Regions from separate parts of the Streptomyces sp. NPDC002669 genome, predicted to be linked through region 3. Evidence: riboswitches for the same ligand, from Rfam matches in the RefSeq annotation. Region 3 holds a riboswitch; each other region holds the start of a gene.

What was found. A riboswitch is a leader RNA that binds a small molecule or an ion and turns the genes downstream of it on or off. The one in region 3 is predicted to bind cobalamin.
Region 1: another riboswitch for cobalamin. It lies ahead of ACFYW1_RS11355 (ribonucleoside-diphosphate reductase subunit alpha); the one in region 3 lies ahead of ACFYW1_RS02440 (energy-coupling factor ABC transporter permease).
Region 2: another riboswitch for cobalamin. It lies ahead of ACFYW1_RS05105 (cobalamin biosynthesis protein); the one in region 3 lies ahead of ACFYW1_RS02440 (energy-coupling factor ABC transporter permease).
Region 4: another riboswitch for cobalamin. It lies ahead of ACFYW1_RS21725 (ABC transporter substrate-binding protein); the one in region 3 lies ahead of ACFYW1_RS02440 (energy-coupling factor ABC transporter permease).

What each region holds. Positions count from the first base shown of each region.
Region 1 covers NZ_JBIAQQ010000006.1:66,934-71,136, forward strand. Annotated here, with positions in the region: gene ACFYW1_RS11350 (ribonucleotide-diphosphate reductase subunit beta) at 1-240, opposite strand, end outside; gene ACFYW1_RS11355 (ribonucleoside-diphosphate reductase subunit alpha) at 240-2,651, opposite strand; cobalamin riboswitch at 2,790-2,920, opposite strand; gene mctP (monocarboxylate uptake permease MctP) at 3,048-4,203, opposite strand, start outside.
Region 2 covers NZ_JBIAQQ010000003.1:56,976-61,178, reverse strand. Annotated here, with positions in the region: gene ACFYW1_RS05110 (cobyric acid synthase) at 1-1,306, opposite strand, end outside; gene ACFYW1_RS05105 (cobalamin biosynthesis protein) at 1,303-2,346, opposite strand; cobalamin riboswitch at 2,490-2,622, opposite strand; gene ACFYW1_RS05100 (hypothetical protein) at 2,841-3,071, opposite strand; gene ACFYW1_RS05095 (anion permease) at 3,107-4,203, opposite strand, start outside.
Region 3 covers NZ_JBIAQQ010000001.1:551,885-556,087, forward strand. Annotated here, with positions in the region: gene ACFYW1_RS02430 (ArsR/SmtB family transcription factor) at 1-370, opposite strand, end outside; gene ACFYW1_RS02435 (Gfo/Idh/MocA family protein) at 844-1,710, opposite strand; cobalamin riboswitch at 2,045-2,229, shown strand; gene ACFYW1_RS02440 (energy-coupling factor ABC transporter permease) at 2,259-2,963, shown strand; gene ACFYW1_RS02445 (energy-coupling factor ABC transporter substrate-binding protein) at 2,960-3,340, shown strand; gene cbiQ (cobalt ECF transporter T component CbiQ) at 3,350-4,099, shown strand; gene ACFYW1_RS02455 (energy-coupling factor ABC transporter ATP-binding protein) at 4,096-4,203, shown strand, end outside.
Region 4 covers NZ_JBIAQQ010000014.1:123,884-128,086, forward strand. Annotated here, with positions in the region: gene ACFYW1_RS21710 (hypothetical protein) at 1-787, opposite strand, end outside; gene ACFYW1_RS21715 (hypothetical protein) at 757-1,260, opposite strand; gene ACFYW1_RS21720 (hypothetical protein) at 1,565-1,843, opposite strand; cobalamin riboswitch at 2,044-2,195, shown strand; gene ACFYW1_RS21725 (ABC transporter substrate-binding protein) at 2,234-3,220, shown strand; gene ACFYW1_RS21730 (FecCD family ABC transporter permease) at 3,217-4,203, shown strand, end outside.

The DNA of each region.
Region 1 (4,203 bases), on a different contig from region 3:
GTTGTTGGAGACGATCGAGTCACCCGTGGCGAAGAACGCGACGAGCCGGCCGATCAGGTGCTGCTCGCCCGGCGACAGCTTGGCGAGGTCGGCCACGTCGGAGTGCAGATCGACCTCCTCCACCGTCCAGGTGTTCTTGATCGCGTCCCGGTAGCGCTCGTAGAAGTCCGGGTAGCGCATGGGACGCAGGGTCAGTTCGAAGCCCGGGTCGAGCAGGTTCTTCGCTTCGCTGGCGGTCATTACTGGCAGGCCTCGCAGGACTCGGGGTTTTCCAGGGAGCAGGCGATGGCGTCCGCGTCGGGCGCCGAAGCCTGCTGTACGGGGACGGGGGCGGCGGCCGACGCCTGGCCGGACGCGGCCCGGGCGATCCGGGTCGCCGGGCGCGAACGCAGGTAGTACGTGGTCTTCAGCCCCTGCTTCCAGGCGTACGCGTACATCGAGGAGAGCTTGCCGATCGTCGGCGTCTCCATGAAGAGGTTCAGCGACTGGCTCTGGTCGAGGAACGGGGTACGGGCCGCCGCCATGTCGATCAGACCGCGCTGCGGGATCTCCCACGCCGTGCGGTACAGCGCCCGCACGTCCTCGGGGATCCAGGCGAAGCCCTGCACGGAGCCGCTCGCCTCGCGCAGCGCCTCCCGGGTGCGCGCGTCCCACACCCCCAGCCGCTTCAGGTCCTCCACCAGGTACGCGTTGACCTGGAGGAACTCCCCGCTGAGCGTCTCGCGCTTGAAGAGGTTGGAGACCTGCGGCTCGATGCACTCGTACACGCCCGCGATCGAGGCGATCGTCGCCGTCGGCGCGATGGCCAGCAGCAGCGAGTTGCGCATCCCGGTCCGTGCGACGCGGGCGCGCAGCGCGTCCCAGCGCTCCGGCCAGTTCGGCTCGACGCCGTAGTGGTCGGGGTGCAGCACCCCGCGCGCGGCGCGCGTCTGCTCCCAGGCGGGCAGCGGGCCGGACCGCTCGGCCAGGTCGCAGGACGCCTCGTACGCGGCGAGCATGATCCGCTCGGAGATCTTCGTGGAGAGCGCGCGGGCCCCGGCGGAGTCGAACGGCAGCCGCAGCCGGAAGAAGACGTCCTGGAGACCCATGGCTCCCAGGCCCACCGGGCGCCACCGGGCGTTGGAGCGGGCGGCCTGCTCGGTCGGGTAGAAGTTGATGTCGACGACCCGGTCCAGGAAGGTCACCGCGGTGCGGACGGTGGCGTCCAGCCGCTCCCAGTCGATGGCACCGTCGACGACGAACGCGCCGAGGTTGACCGAGCCCAGGTTGCAGACGGCCGTCTCGCCGTCGTCGGTGACCTCCAGGATCTCCGTGCACAGGTTCGAGGAGTGGACGACGCGGCCCGGCTCGGCGGTCTGGTTGGCGGTCCGGTTGGCGGCGTCCTTGAACGTCATCCAGCCCTGACCGGTCTGGGCGAGGGTACGCATCATCCGGCCGTACAGCTCACGGGCGGGCATCGACTTGCGGGCCAGCCCCTTCGCCTCGGCGGCCCGGTACGCGGCGTCGAACTCCTCGCCCCACAGGTCCACCAGCTCGGGCACGTCGGCGGGCGAGAACAGCGACCAGCGGCCGTCCGCCTCGACCCGGCGCATGAACTCGTCCGGGATCCAGTGCGCCAGGTTGAGGTTGTGCGTGCGCCGCTGGTCCTCGCCCGTGTTGTCCCGCAGCTCCAGGAACTCCTCGATGTCCGCGTGCCAGGTCTCCAGGTAGACCGCGGCGGCACCCTTGCGCCGGCCGCCCTGGTTGACCGCGGCGACCGAGGCGTCGAGCGTCTTCAGGAACGGCACGATGCCGTTGGAGTGCCCGTTGGTGCCGCGGATCAGCGAACCCCGGGAACGGATGCGGGAGTACGGCAGACCGATGCCGCCGGCGTGCTTGGAGAGCCGGGCCACCTGGTGGTAGCGGTCGTAGATCGAGTCCAGCTCGTCGAGCGGGGAGTCCAGCAGGTAGCAGGAGGACATCTGCGGGTGCCGGGTGCCGGAGTTGAAGAGGGTCGGCGAGGAGGGCAGGTAGTCGAGCCGGCTCATCAGCTCGTACAGCGCCGCGACCTCGTCCACGGCGCGCGGGGAGTCGTCCTCGGCGAGCCCGGACGCGACCCGGAGCATGAAGTGCTGCGGCGTCTCGACGACCTGGCGGGTGTGCGGGTGGCGCAGCAGGTAGCGGCTGTGCAGGGTCCGCAGCCCGAAGTAGCCGAAGCGGTCGTCGGCGCCGTCGGCGAGCGCCCGCTCCACCAGCGCGTCGAGGGCGTCCGCGTTGCGGGCGACGAAGTCGGCCGTGCGGTCCGCGATCAGGCCCTCGCGGTGTCCGACGGCGACCGAGGCGGAGAAGGAGACGGCGCCCTGTCCGGCGGCCTCGTCCGCGATGGCGCGGGTCAGGAGCCGGGCGGCGAGCCGGGAGTAGGCGGGGTCCTCGGAGATCAGCCCGGCGGCGGCCTCGGTGGCCAGCGAACACAGCTCGGCCTCGTCCGCCCGTGCGCTGCGGCCGCGCAGCGCGGCGGCGGCGACGCGACCGGGGTCGGTGTCGGGCAGATCGGCGGTGAGGTCGGTCAGGGTCCGCAGCAGCGCGGCCCCCGGTCCGTCGGGTGCGGCTGCCTCGGAAACGGCGGCCGTGGACGTGGCGACCGATGCCGGATCGGCTGGTGCGATGGTCACGTGGGGGCTCTCCCTCGCTCGGCTCGGGGCCGGCGGGGGAACGGGCGGCCGGGCGGGCGCGCCCGGGAACGGGACAGCACCGCGCACGGCGTCCGCCGGCCCAACCGCGAGGCCCGGACGTCTGGCGCCCGGATCGGTCGAACCGGACGCGCTGCCGGCAGGTCCTCGGACTTGTTCGGGGTGCGCGAATGCGCACTGAGTACACCGTTGCGGGACAGTTCCGGATTCGCACCGGATTCCCCTGCGGCGACAGCGAGGATGAGCATACATGTGGGGGCCGCCCGATGAGGCGGCCCCCACATGTTGTGTCGGTCGGTTCGATCCGGACCGACGGGAAGGGCCCTGCGGGCCTTCCGGGAACGACCGGCGGCCCGTTCCTTTCGTGCGGGTCGGGCGTCAGTGGCCGCCGGGCGCACCCGCCGTGGCGGGCGGGAGCTCGGTGGCGACACCCGGGTCGCCCGCGTCGGCCGTGTAGTCGGACGGCGAGGTCTCGTCGATCCCGGCGGGCGCCTTCAGGGCGTTCAGGACGAAGGTGAGCACCACCACGACCACCACGTTCAGCACGAACGCGGTGAGACCGATGTAGCCGATCTCGCCGATGCCGGGGATCTCCGCGGACGAGCCGCCGAAGTGCTTCTGTGTCGGCGAGGCGACGCCGTACGCGGCCACCGTCCCGTACACCATGCCGACGGCCCAGCCCGCGAGCAGCGCCCAGCGGTGGAACCAGCGGGTGAACAGGCCGCCGACCAGGGCCGGCATCGTCTGGAGGATCCAGATCCCGCCGAGCAGCTGGAAGTTGATCGCGACCGTCTTGTCCATCGTGAGGACGAAGGCGAGCGCCCCGACCTTGACCAGCAGCGAGACCAGCTTGGAGACCTTGGTCTCCTGCTCCGGGGTCGCGTCCGGCTTCAGGAAGTCCTTGTAGATGTTGCGGGTGAAGAGGTTGGCCGCGGCGATCGACATGATCGCGGCGGGCACCAGGGCACCGATGCCGATGGCGGCGAACGCGACGCCCGCGAACCAGTCCGGGAACATGTTCTCGAACAGCTGCGGAATGGCCAGCTGCCCGTTGTCCACCTTGATCCCGGCGGCGATCGCCATGAAGCCGAGCAACGCCAGCAGGCCCAGCATCAGCGAGTACAGCGGCAGGATCGTGGTGTTGCGCCGGATCACGTTCCGGCTGCGGCTGGAGAGCGTCGCCGTGATCGAGTGCGGGTACATGAAGAGTGCCAGTGCCGAGCCCAGTGCCAGGGTGGCGTATCCCCAGTGGCCCGCCTCGCCCGGTGCGAGCGCGCCGCGCGGTTTGCCGGTGGCCGGGTTGGTCTGCGAGAACGCCTCGCCCGCCTTGGCGAAGATGTCGTCGAAGCCGCCCAGCTTGATCGGGATGTAGATGATCGCCACCGCGATGACCAGGTAGATCAGCCCGTCCTTGACGAACGCGATCAGCGCGGGGGCCCGCAGTCCGGACGAGTAGGTGTACGCGGCGAGCACCGCGAACGCGATCAGCAGCGGCAGGTCCTTGATGAACCAGTGGGTGTTCTCGCCACCGCCG
Region 2 (4,203 bases), on a different contig from region 3:
GGCGGCGGAACGCGTCGCTCTCCAGCGAGCCGTGCCAGTGGGTGCCCCACACGGCACCGACCCGGCACCCGTCCAGGAACGGCTCCCCGCCGTGCACGTCCGCGACGCCGTGGTGGATCTCGTACCCCTCGACGGGCGCGCCGAGGGCCTCGCCGGCGGGACGGGCGAGGGTCTTCTCGCGGTCGAATCGGATGCGTACGGGCAGCAGGCCCAGCCCCTCGACCCGGCCCGCGCGGGACTCGACCTCGTCCTCGATGTGCTCGCCCAGGACCTGGAAGCCGCCGCAGATGCCGAGGACCGGCAGGCCCTCGGCCGCGCGCCGCACCAGCGCGTCGGCGAGACCCCGCTCGCGCAGCCAGGCCAGCGCCTTCACGGTGCCGCGGGTCCCCGGCACCACGACGAGGTCGGCGTCGGACAGCTCCTCGGCCCGGTCCACGAACCGGACGACGACGCCGGGCTCGGCGGCCAGCGCGTCCACGTCGGTGAAGTTCGACATCAGGGGCACCGCGCACACCGCGACCCGCAGCACGTCCTCGCCGTGCGGCGGGGCGACGACCGACTCGCGCACCGCGCCGCGCAGCGAGACCCGCAGCCCGTCCTCCTCGTCGATGCCGAGGCCGTGGGCGAAGGGCAGCACCCCGTACGTCCCCCGCCCGGTGAGCCCGCGCAGCATCTCCATGCCCGGCTCCAGCAGCGACACGTCGCCGCGGAACTTGTTCACCAGGTAGCCCGCGATCAGCGCCTGGTCCTCGGGGGCCAGCAGCGCCGTCGTGCCGAAGAACGAGGCGAAGACCCCGCCGCGGTCGATGTCGCCGACCACCACCACGGGAAAGCCCGCCGCCCGCGCGACCCCCATGTTCACGATGTCCGTGCGCCGCAGATTGATCTCGGCCGGACTGCCCGCCCCTTCGCAGATCACCGCGTCATACGTGCCCCGCAGCTGCTCCAGGCAGTCCACGACCGTGGAGAACAGCGCCTCCTGCCGGCCGCCGTGGTAGCCGCGCGCGCTCATCTCGCCGACCGGCTTCCCCATCAGGACGACCTGGCTGGAGCGGTCGCCGCCCGGCTTGAGCAGCACCGGGTTCATCAGCGCGGACGGCTCCACCCGGGCGGCCCGGGCCTGCATGGCCTGGGCGCGCCCGATCTCGGCGCCCTCATGGGTGACGAACGAGTTCAGCGACATGTTCTGCGCCTTGAAGGGCGCCACCTTCACGCCCCGGCGCACCAGCCAGCGGCAGATGCCCGCGGTGACGACGCTCTTGCCGGCGTCGGAGGTGGTTCCGGCGATCAGCAGCCCGCCGCTCATGGGTTTCTCCGTCCTGGGATGAGAGATCCGGGGGTGCGGGGTCCGGAGGTGCGGGGGCCGGCCCCGTCGGTCACGGCCGTCCGGCGCCCCGCGATCCGCCGGGCGGCGAGCGACACGCCGAACCGGCCCACCGCGCACACGCCCAGGGCCAGCACGCCCACCCGGCGCGACAGCCGCACCGCGCGCTCGATGTCCGCGGCCTCCACCGCCCGGCCGGCCTCCCCGTTGAGCACGGGACGGTGCTCGACCCGGCCGCCGTACGCGAGGGTCCCGCCGAGCCGTACGCCGAGCGCGCCCGCGAACGCGGCCTCCACCGGGCCCGCGTTGGGGCTCGGGTGACGGCTGGCATCGGCCCGCCAGGCCCGTACCGCCGCGCCCGGCCGGCCTCCCGCGGCCACGGCGAGCAGGGCGGTCAGCCGGGCGCCGGGCCAGCCCGCGAGGTCGTCGAGGCGGGCCGAGGCCCAGCCGTAGCGCCGGTACCGGGGCGACTTGTGGCCGACCATGGCGTCCAGGGTGTTGACGGCCCGGAAACCGGCCAGTCCGGGCACCCCGCCCAGGGCACCCCACACCAGAGCGCCGACCACGGCGTCCGAGGTGTTCTCGGCCACGGACTCCACCACGGCGCGGGCGATCTGCGGTCCGTCGAGGGACTGCGGGTCGCGCCCGCACAGGTGCGGCAGCCGTTCGCGGGCCAGCTCGATGTCGCCGGTCGCCAGGGCGTCGCCGATGGCCCGCGCCTCGCGGCCCAGGGACGTGCCGCCGACGACGGACCAGGTGGTGGCGGCGGTCAGCGCGACGGAGGCGGCGGGGCGCTCGCGCAGGGCGCGGGCCACCAGCGCGGCACCGCCCGCGACGCCTCCGGCACAGACGAGGGCGTGCAGCGCGCCCCACCCGCGGTGGTCGTGCCACAGACGGCGCTCGACGCCCGCCGCGGCCCGCCCGAACCCGGCCACCGGATGCCCCCTGCGGGGGTCACCGAGCAGCAGGTCGCCGAGCAGACCGGCGGCGGCGCCGTACGCGAAGACGCGGTCGGCTCGCACGCTCAACCGGCCGTCGTGCCTCGGAGGATCCCGGTACGGGCGGCTCTCGGCGAGAGCGCCCCGACGACGGACGCACGGCAGCCAGGCATGGCGATATGTCCTCACTCAGGGTCCGCGCCCTGGTTCGACGTGACCGGCGACGAGAGTCTCCTGGCTCCCGGATCCGCGGTGCCCCCGGCCTTCCAGCCCGCTCGCGCGTGCCGTGACTTCCGGTGTTGGGGGACCGCTCCCCGGTGACAGTGGCGGGACCGCGCCGGATTCGCACCGGCTTCCTCTGCTGTCGCCGTGATTGGCTCCGGCAGTCCACCACGCCCCGCGAACGCCCGTCAACCTGCCGTTGACCTGCGACGGTGCAGTGTGCTGAGACCCACATCGCCCCGGGCGCACGGCAAAGGGCCGGACACCCCGCGGGTGTCCGGCCCTCCGTGCCGTGTGCGCTCAGCCGTGATGCATGTGTTCAGGCGCGATGCGTGTGCCCGGCGTGACGCGTGTGTTCAGGCGACGATCAGGAAGATCCCGTACGCGACCGCCGCCGCGCACAGCGCGAAGCAGGCGTACGCCCCGGCGCGGGCCAGCAGTACCGAGCCGCCGGAGCCGCCCTGCGCCGCCGGTTCGGCCTGCTTGGAGAGGCCGACGATGCCGAGGGTGAAGAGGCCCACCAGGGCGACGGTGACCACGAGGGAGACGCCGAACACGGAACCGAGGGCTGCCCAGTCGATTTTCATGCTGATTCCTTAGACGGCCGGCCTGGACGGCCCGCTCAGACGGTGGCGGGTCGCGCCGGGTCCTGGGTGGTGGTGGTTGCGGCCGGGGCCGCGATGGTGGCCGTGAGGTTCTGGACCGGTGCCTGGGCCGCGGTGGGCGGCGGGCTGACGGCGGCGATGGCCGTGGTGATGACGCCCGCGGGCTCGGCGTCGCCGTCCGCCGGGGCGACGTCGCCGTGGCCGACCGGCTTGCGGCGCGAGATCAGCCAGATCGAGCCGGAACCCGCGATCAGCAGCGCCGCGACGACGACGACACCCCAGGTGCCCTGCTTGGTGAGGAGCTCGGCGCCCGCGCCGACCAGACCGGCGGCCGGGAGGGTCAGACCCCAGGCGACGAACATCCGGGTGGCGGTGGACCAGCGGACCACACCGCCCTGCCGGCCGAGGCCCGCGCCCATCACGGCGCCGGAGCAGGACTGGGTGGTGGAGAGGGAGAAACCGAGGTGCGAGGAGGCCAGGATGACCGTGGCCGCGCTGGTCTGGGCGGCGAAGCCCTGCGGCGGCCGGAGGTCGGTGAGACCGCTGCCCATGGTGCGGATGATGCGCCAGCCGCCCAGGTAGGTGCCGAGGGCGATGGCCAGACCGGCGGACACGATCACCCAGACCGGCGGGTTGGAACCGGGGCTCAGGACGCCGCCGGTGACCAGGGCCAGGGTGATGATGCCCATGGTCTTCTGCGCGTCGTTGGTGCCGTGGGCGAGGGAGACCAGTCCGGCCGAGGCGATCTGACCGGCGCGGTAACCCTTGGCGGTGGCCTTCTCCTGGGCGTCGTTGCGGATCTTCCCGCCGATCCGGTACGTCAGCCTGGTGGCCAGCAGCGCGGCCAGTCCGGCGACGATCGGGGCGGCGACCGCGGGGAGCAGCACCTTGGTGACCACGGTGCCGCCGTTGACGGAGGACCAGCCGGCCGACATGACGGCCGCGCCGATCAGGCCGCCGAACAGGGCGTGCGAGGAGCTGGACGGGAGTCCGACCAGCCAGGTCAGCAGATTCCACAGAATGGCGCCGACGAGTGCCGCGAAGATCACTTCTGTGCGCAGCCCGTCCTCGTTGATGATCCCGCCGGAGATCGTCTTGGCGACCTCCACCGACA
Region 3 (4,203 bases):
AATGGAGTTGACTCTCCGGGTCACGGATCAGCGCGGCGATCGGAGGATCCTCGACGGGCGCCGGGTACTCCCGGGCGATCTCGTCGCGGACCGGGGCGGCCGGGGTGCGCGCCAGTTCGTCCAGCTCCTCCGCGATCCCCGTCCGCCGCGCGGCGATGCCCGCCCCCAGGAACGAGGGGACGCGCCCCCGCCGCCGGGCCAGGGCGACCACGGACCTCAGGCGCGGCGTCAGCGCCCCGTGCGCCTCGCGGGCCCAGGAACGGTGGGGCCAGGGGGCGTCGGGGCCGTACCGGGTCAACAGCGCGACTGCACCGAACGCCTGCCACAGATCGCACAGCGCCAGCCGTACGTCGGGCTGCTGTCGGTCCATCAGCCCTCCAGGTCCGCACGTCGACGCACCGGAGCGAACACTCCGGCAAAGAGCCGACGGACCGTCAACTCCCATGCTCTGAAGTCGTGTTCACTTCGAATGAGCGACGCTTCGGCGCCGGAAGCGCATGACGGATCGAACATGAACCCCGCCCACCCCTCGTGGTCCAGACCAATGATGCACGAGCTTTCGGCACCCGCACGACGACTGTCAATAACGTTGTGCCCCAGGTCACACGACCGTCACTCGGGGCGAGCGCCCGGGCGCGGAAGGTAGCCTTCTCTGGTCTAGACATGTTGCCTGAAAGTGTGTTGACTTCCCGCCGGGAAGCGCCCTCTGAAGAGCCCCCACCAGGCCAACCGTCCTCCGGGAGACACCTTTCGGCCCCTCTCCCGTCACTCCGCCGCAACCTCCGTCCGATCCGCGGGGCGCCCTCGTCGGCGCGGTCGCGGCAGGACCGGGGCCGCCCCGGTTCACCCCGTCCGGGGACCGGCGGTCGCCTCGTCCAGGGCCTCGGCGACGGCCTCCAGGACCTCGACCGGACGCAACAGGTCCTCGTGCCCGAGGGGCTGCCTGCCCGTACGGGCCATCTCCAGGAACGCTTCGAGGCCCGGTACGCAGTAGTCCGCGCCGGGGACGAGCGTCCGCTGGGCCATGGCCTCACGGGTGAGGGCCATCGCGTGGAACGGGATCTGCTCCGTGCCGCCCGGCCGGACGAGGTTCACCACGACCCGGGTGCCGCCCGCGGTGAACGACGCGGTGACGGTGGTGTCGGTGAGGTCCGTGCGGATGCCCGAGATCGCTCCGGGTGCGAGCCGGAGGGCGATGTCCACCGCGTGGATCCCGTAGAAGAAGATTCCGTCGTACTCGCTGTCGGGGTCGGCGGGCCCGGACACGACGACCAGATGCGGTGCACCGTTCGCCGCCGACCGGGCCGCGAGTTCCTCGGTGTCCGGGATCCAGCGGAGCGCCGAGGACGAGGTGAGCGGCGCGCCGTGGGCGAGCGCGGTGTCGACCATGGCCCGGGCGTCCTCGGTGGTGCGGGCGAGCGGCTTGTCGACGAACACCGCGAGGCCCTCGGCCAGGAAGGGGACCGCGAGGTCGCGGTGGCGCGTGCCGTACCGGTCCGCGACGACGACGGCGTCGACCAGTCCGAGCAGCCCGGTGGGCTCGTCGACGATGCTCGTGATCCCGCCGGTGGCCGCCAGGGCGTCGTTGCGCGGACCGGGCCCGCCGCTGAGCGCCACGACGCGCGCGTCACCGGCCGCTCCGTCGACGTTGAGGTGGCGGACGATCTGGTCGACGTGGCTGCTGTCGGTGCCGACGATCCCGATGCGCATCCGGAGACGTTCCCTTCATCGGTGGCGGCGACCCGCCCGCCCGTGGTGCGGCATCGAGTCTCGCACAGGGGCGAACGGCCCCGGCCCGCGCCGCCAGGAGTGCCGTGCGGCAGCGCCACCGGACGCGGCTCCTCGGCCACCGCCACCTACCGATGGCTGTCGCCATCCGCGCAGGTGACCGACACAGCGCCCCGGCCCCTGCGCGCAGGTGCGCGGGCGTGCGGAAACGGGCGTGGTGCACCCGGCATCGCGCCCGGTACGCGCGGGCGCGCAGGCGTGCGCGCGGCGCTCCCCGCCCCCTCCCGGCGTGGTTGTCACCACCCCGGGCCAGGCATTACTGTCACCACGCCTTGGTGAACGGGAAATCCGGTGCGATACCGGTGCGGCCCTCGCCACTGTGATCGGGAAGTCCGGCTCCAGCCCCCTGCGGGCAGCCACTGGGTCCTCGGACCCGGGAAGGCGGAGCACGGGCGGTGGTACCCGTCAGCCAGGAGACCGGCCAAGGCGCGTCAACCATCCACGAGGTGCTGGAGAGGGTCTACTGAGCCATGCACATAGCCGAGGGCTTTCTGCCTCCGGCGCACGCGATCGCCTGGGGCGTCGCGTCCGCGCCGTTCGTCGTACACGGAGTACGGTCACTCACCCGTGAGGTCAAGGAACACCCGGAGAGCACCCTGCTCCTCGGCGCGTCCGGTGCCTTCACCTTCGTCCTGTCGGCCCTGAAACTCCCTTCGGTGACCGGGAGCTGCTCGCATCCCACCGGTACCGGGCTGGGCGCCATCCTCTTCCGGCCGCCGATCATGGCGGTGCTCGGCACCATCACCCTGCTCTTCCAGGCGCTGCTGCTGGCCCACGGCGGCCTGACCACGCTCGGCGCCAACGTCTTCTCGATGGCGATCGTCGGCCCCTGGGCCGGATACGCGCTGTACCGGCTGCTGCGGCGGTTCGAGGTGCCGCTGATGGTGGCGGTGTTCTTCGCCGCGTTCGTCGCCGACCTCTCCACCTACTGCGTCACCAGTGTGCAGCTGGCGCTGGCCTTCCCCGACCCCAGCAGCGGATTCCTGGGCGCGCTCGGCAAGTTCGGCTCCATCTTCGCCGTCACCCAGATCCCGCTCGCGGTGAGCGAGGGCCTGCTGACGGTGGTCGTGATGCGGCTGCTGGTGCAGTCCAGCAAGGGGGAACTGACCCGGCTGGGTGTGTTCCTGACCCGCCGGGCGACCCCGGACGGCGCGCCCGGGGGAGTGGCCCGATGAGCCGTAACGCGAAGATCAACGCCCTGTTGCTGCTCGTCGTGGCCGCGCTCGCGGTCCTGCCGCTGGCGCTCGGCCTCGGCGACCACAAGGAGGAGCCGTTCGCGGGCGCCGACGCCGAGGCGGAAACGGCGATCACCGAGATCGAACCGGACTACGAGCCCTGGTTCTCGCCCCTGTACGAACCGCCCTCCGGCGAGATCGAGTCGGCGCTCTTCGCCCTCCAGGCCGCGCTCGGCGCGGGCGTCCTCGCCTACTACTTCGGGCTGCGCCGGGGCCGCCGCCAGGGCGCGGAACTCGCGCAGGCGCAGGAGCGGGCACGGCGGGACACCGATGGCACGTCCCTCGGCGCCGACGGCTCCCCCGCCGGGGAAGCCTGAGCCCGCCGCATGCTGCCGATCGACGAGGCGGCGCACAGCAACCGCTGGCGCCGCCGTCACCCCGTGGACAAGGCCGTGCTCGGACTCGGGCTCACCGTGCTCGCGATCTCGCTGCCGCCCTGGCCCGGCGCGGCGCTCGTCCTGGTGACGGCGCTCGTGCTGCTGACCGGCCCGGCGGGCGTGCCGGGCCGGCGGCTGTGGCGGGCGTACCGGGTGCCGTTGGGGTTCTGCGTGACCGGGGCGGCCACCCTGCTGGTGCAGGTCGGCGGCCCCGACGGGTTCGTGGCCCTCGCCGACGACGGGCCGGTCCGGGCGGGAGAACTCCTGCTGCGCACCTCGGCCGCCTCCCTCGGGGTGCTGCTGTTCGCCTTCACCACACCGATGTCCGACCTGCTGCCGCGCCTGGTGCGGGCCGGGGTGCCCGCTCCGGTCGTGGACGTCGCCCTGGTGACGTACCGCATGAGTTTCCTGCTGCTCGACTCCATGCGCCTGATCCGTCAGGCGCAGGCGGCCCGGCTCGGGCACACCACGCGGGCCGCCGCCTGGCGTTCCCTCGGCGGGCTCGGCGCCACCGCGTTCGTCCGGGCCTTCGACCGGGCGGCGCGGCTCCAGGCCGGGCTCGCCGGCCGGGGCTACGACGGCACCCTGCGCGTCCTGGTGCCCGAGGCCCGGGTCTCCGTCCCCTTCACCGCGGCGAGCCTCGCGCTGCTCGCGGCACTGACCGTCATCACCCTCGTACTGGAAAGGCCGCTGTCATGAGCGAGCCCGCCGCCCTGGTCGCCCTGCGGGGCGCGTCCTTCTCGTACGAGGACGGGCCGACCGTGCTCGACGGCCTCGACTTCGAGGTGCGCGAGGGGCGCGCG
Region 4 (4,203 bases), on a different contig from region 3:
CCAGGCGGGGCGCGGAGCCGTCCGCGGGCTCGAACACCGCGTGGACCTGGGCCTGTACGGCGGTCGCGTGTTCGTGCACGTCGATACCGAGGGGCAGGAGACGGCCGGTGGCCGTGCCGGTCGGGGGGACGTGGGCGGCGCCGGGCAGGGTCAGCAGCATCGCGCGTGACCAGAGGTCGGCCCAGCGGCGTGCCGGTACGCGTTCCATCGAGGCGCCGGGACAGGACGCGGCGAGTTCGGCGGCGAAGCCGTCGAGGAGCGTCGCCAGTCGGCGCAGCGCCGGGTCCGGGAGCATCGCGGAGACGACCTGCGCCGCTCCGGAGACCACGTCGTGGTCGATGCCCTGCCAGCCGGAGCGGGCCAGGTCGGACAGCCAGGAGCGGGCGGCGGCCAGGAGGTTCGCCGCTTGCTGCTCGCCGGGTTCGGCGGTGGCCGACTCGCCGTCGGGGCGGCCGACCGCTTCCCGTATGCGAGCCGTCAGCGCGTCGTGGACGGAGCCGAGCAGTGCGGTGCGGGCGGCGGCGAGGGCGACGAAGTGGTCCTCGTCCGCGGCTCCGCCCGCCGCCTTCTCCGCGGCCTCGGCGACCCGGTCCGCCAGGGGCGTGCCCGCGAGGGCCTCGGCGAACTCGGCCAGGTCCGCGGCCCGGTCGGGCCGGGGGCGGAGCAGTCCGGCCACCAGCGCCCGGTCGAAGGCGTCGACGGCCGACAGTGCCTCGTCGAGTCCGGCGACGGGTTCGTGGAGCAGGTCGGTGCGCATCACGCCACCGCCCTGGTCGGCGGGAACCACTGCATCTCCGGCAACGGGGCGGTGGTCGGGGCGAGTTCCAGGTAGGCGAGGTGGCGCAGGAACCGGCTGAAGACGGGCGCGGCGGCCGCGGTGTCCCCCTGCGGCGGGCGGGTGCCGGTCATCTGGGCGGTGATGACCGGTGCGCTCGACGCGCCCTCCGCGATGTCGACCTTCAGGTAGCGGGCGACGCGCTCGGCTCCGTACTGCAGCACCGCCTCGCCGATGAGGGCCTGGATGTGTTTGCAGAACGATCCCCGCGCGCCGCCGCAGGGCCGGTTGTTGTTGGTGCTGCAGGCGAAGGCGTAGGTGCCGACCGCGACCGACGAGACGTAGACCCGTCCGATGTCCGAGCCGCTGGACACCACTCCTTGCAGGCGCCCGTCGGCCAGTTCGACGAACGGTACTTTGGCGAGCTTCCGCGGCCGTGCGGGTGCCGTCACCCGTGCCGTGCTCGACCTCTCCCAATCCGACAACGCACCACTCCTATGCAACAAAAAGGGGACGTCCTCGCCACACCGGCTGGACACGAACCGAACATACCTGCGCCCACTGACAACGCCCCGAACACGGCGGGACTGCTCAGGATGTGGGCGCGGGGATCCGGTGTACGGACCGGGTGTTGTCGGTGGTGCGGGCGGTTTCCTGTGGTGTGGACGGTGCGGAGTGCGTGCCGTGGGAGATGTGCCGTGGAGTGAGCGGCGCGGTGGTGCCCGTGCCGGTGCCCCGCCGTGCGGTCACGGACGTGGCCGGACCGCGCGGCAGGGCACCGGAGTTGTGTCAGGGGGCTGGGTTCGGGCCCTGTGCGGCCATGACCTCCTCGTACGGGGTCAGCGGGTAGTACGGGAGGATGTGGAGCAGGTCGTACTGGGGGCACGGCGCCTTGATGCACTGCTTGGGCGACGGCACGCAGATCTGGCCGACGGGCACCACGACGGCGGCGCACGGGCTCACCTGCGGCACGAGGGGGCCCTCGTCCGCGAGTGCCGGGGCCGCCGGGGTGAGGGACAGGGCGGTGAGAGCGGCCACCGTGGCGGCACGCAGCAGGTTCTCGATCACAACCAGCAGAGATAGCCCCACTTCCGGGTGACGCCGCACCACCGTCGAGAACAATCACCCGTACGCGTCATGGAGTTCACTCCGTGAACGTTCGTTCCTTGCCGCGCTCCGGCGCGGGGCGACCGTGCGGGAGCGCGGAGCGGCAGCGGTTGGGGCCGGAAGTGGTGAACACCGGCCATCGGCCGCCGGTACCGGGGCCATGACCTGCCGGAATACGCGGTCTGCCAGAATGGCCCCGAGAATCAGGGCGACGCGCGTCAGGAAACCGGTGTGAATCCGGTACGGTCCCGCCACTGTGACCGGGCTGCGACGGCCCGGAAGCCAGATACTGGCCGCGCCGCCTTCCCAGACGACCCAGGGGACGAGGACATCCCCCGGAAAGGGCCGGCCATGCCACGGATCCGCCGTGTACCGCTCGTACTCATACCGCTGCTCCTGCTGCCGCTCACCGGCTGCGGCTCCGACACCGGCGGCAAGGACGGGGCGGGGGCCGCGCCGGCCGCCGAGGGCTTCCCCTACACGGTCACCAACTGCGGTGTGAAAACGACCTTCGACGCCCCGCCGGAACGGGTCGTCACCATGAACCAGCACGTCACCGAGATCATGCTGGCCCTCGGACTCCGGGACCGGCTGGTCGGGACGGCCTACCTGGACGACAGCGTCCTGCCGGAGTACCGCTCCGCGTACGACCGGACCAAGGTGCTCGCGAAGGAGTACCCCTCCAAGGAGGTGCTGCTCGGCGCCAACCCCGACTTCGTCTACGGCGGGTACGACAGCGCCTTCGACGGGGCCAGGGGCCAGGACCGGGCGGAGCTCCGGAAGAACGGCATCGACACCCGGCTGAACATCGAGAACTGCACCGAGGGCGGGGTCGGCCTCGATCAGCTGGCCACCGAGATCACCCAGGTCGCCAGGACCTTCGGCGTACCGGAGCGCGGCAGCAGGCTGATCGCCCGGGAACAGCGGAAGGTCGCGGCGGTCGGGGCGGGCCTCAAGGGCTCCTCGCCCCGCTCGGTGTTCGTGTACGACTCCGGCGACAGCTCCGCGTTCACGGCGGGCGGCAAGGGCATCGGCAACGAGATCGTCGAGCTCGCCGGTGGCAGGAACGTCTTCGCGGACCTCGACGCCACCTTCGGCGACGTGTCCTGGGAAGAGGTCATCAAGCGCAGGCCCGAGGTGGTCGTGATCTACGACTACGGAGGCACCACGGTCGCGGCCAAGAAGAAGCGGCTGCTGAACGATCCGGCACTCGCGGACGTGCCGGCGATCAGGAACGAGAGGTTCGCGGTGCTCCCGCTGTCCTCGGCCGTGCTCGGGGTCCGGGTCGCCGACGCCGTACAGGACCTGGCCGGGCAGCTCCACCCCGGCACCCCGTGAGCGCGGGGTCCGCCCGCCCCGGCCCGAAGTCCGCCCTGCGCTCGGCCCCCGTCGTGATCGGCGTGCTCACGGTGCTGCTGCTCGCGGCGGCGGTGGCCGGTCTGGCGCTCGGTCCGGTACGGATTCCGCCGGGCGAGGTGCTGGGTGCGCTCCTGGGCGGTGAACGCACCGGTGCGTATCCGACGATCGTGTGGGAGGTGCGGCTGCCCAGGGTGCTGCTCGGGGCGGTGGTCGGCGCCGGGCTGGCCCTGTCGGGCGCGGTGCTCCAGGCGCTGGTACGCAACCCGTTGGCCGATCCGTTCCTGCTGGGCGCCTCGTCCGGGGCGTCGGCGGGCGCCGCCTCGGTCGTCGTGCTGGGGGTCGGCGCCGGGGTGGCCACCGATGTGGCGCTGCCCGTCGCGGCGTTCGCCGGGTCCATGGCCGCGCTGGTCGCGGTCTACGCGATGGCCCGGCGCGGCGGCACCATGACGACGGGCCGGCTGGTCCTGTCCGGGGTGGCGATCCAGTACGTGCTGTCCGCGTTCACCAGTCTGATCCTGGTGCTGTCCTCCCGGGCCGAGCACGTGCGGGCGATCCTGTTCTGGACCCTGGGCGGTCTGGGGGGTGCCCGCTGGGACCAACTGGTGCTGCCCGCCGTGGTCCTGGGCGCCGGGGCCGTGCTCCTGATCTGTCTGGCCCGCCCGCTGGACCTGCTGCTGACCGGCGAGGAGGGGGCCCGCAGTCTCGGGCTGGACCCCGGGCGCTTCCGGGGCTGGGCCTTCGTGCTGGTGTCGCTGATCGTCGGCGTGCTGGTCGCCTACAGCGGGGCGATCGGCTTCGTCGGTCTGATGGTTCCGCACGCCGCCCGGCTGGTCGTGGGCGCGTCCCACCGCAGGCTGCTGCCGGTGACCGCGCTCGGCGGGGCCGTCTTCCTGCTGCTGGCCGATCTGCTGGCGCGGACCGTCGCGGCCCCGGAGGAGATTCCCGCCGGGGTGGTCACCGCC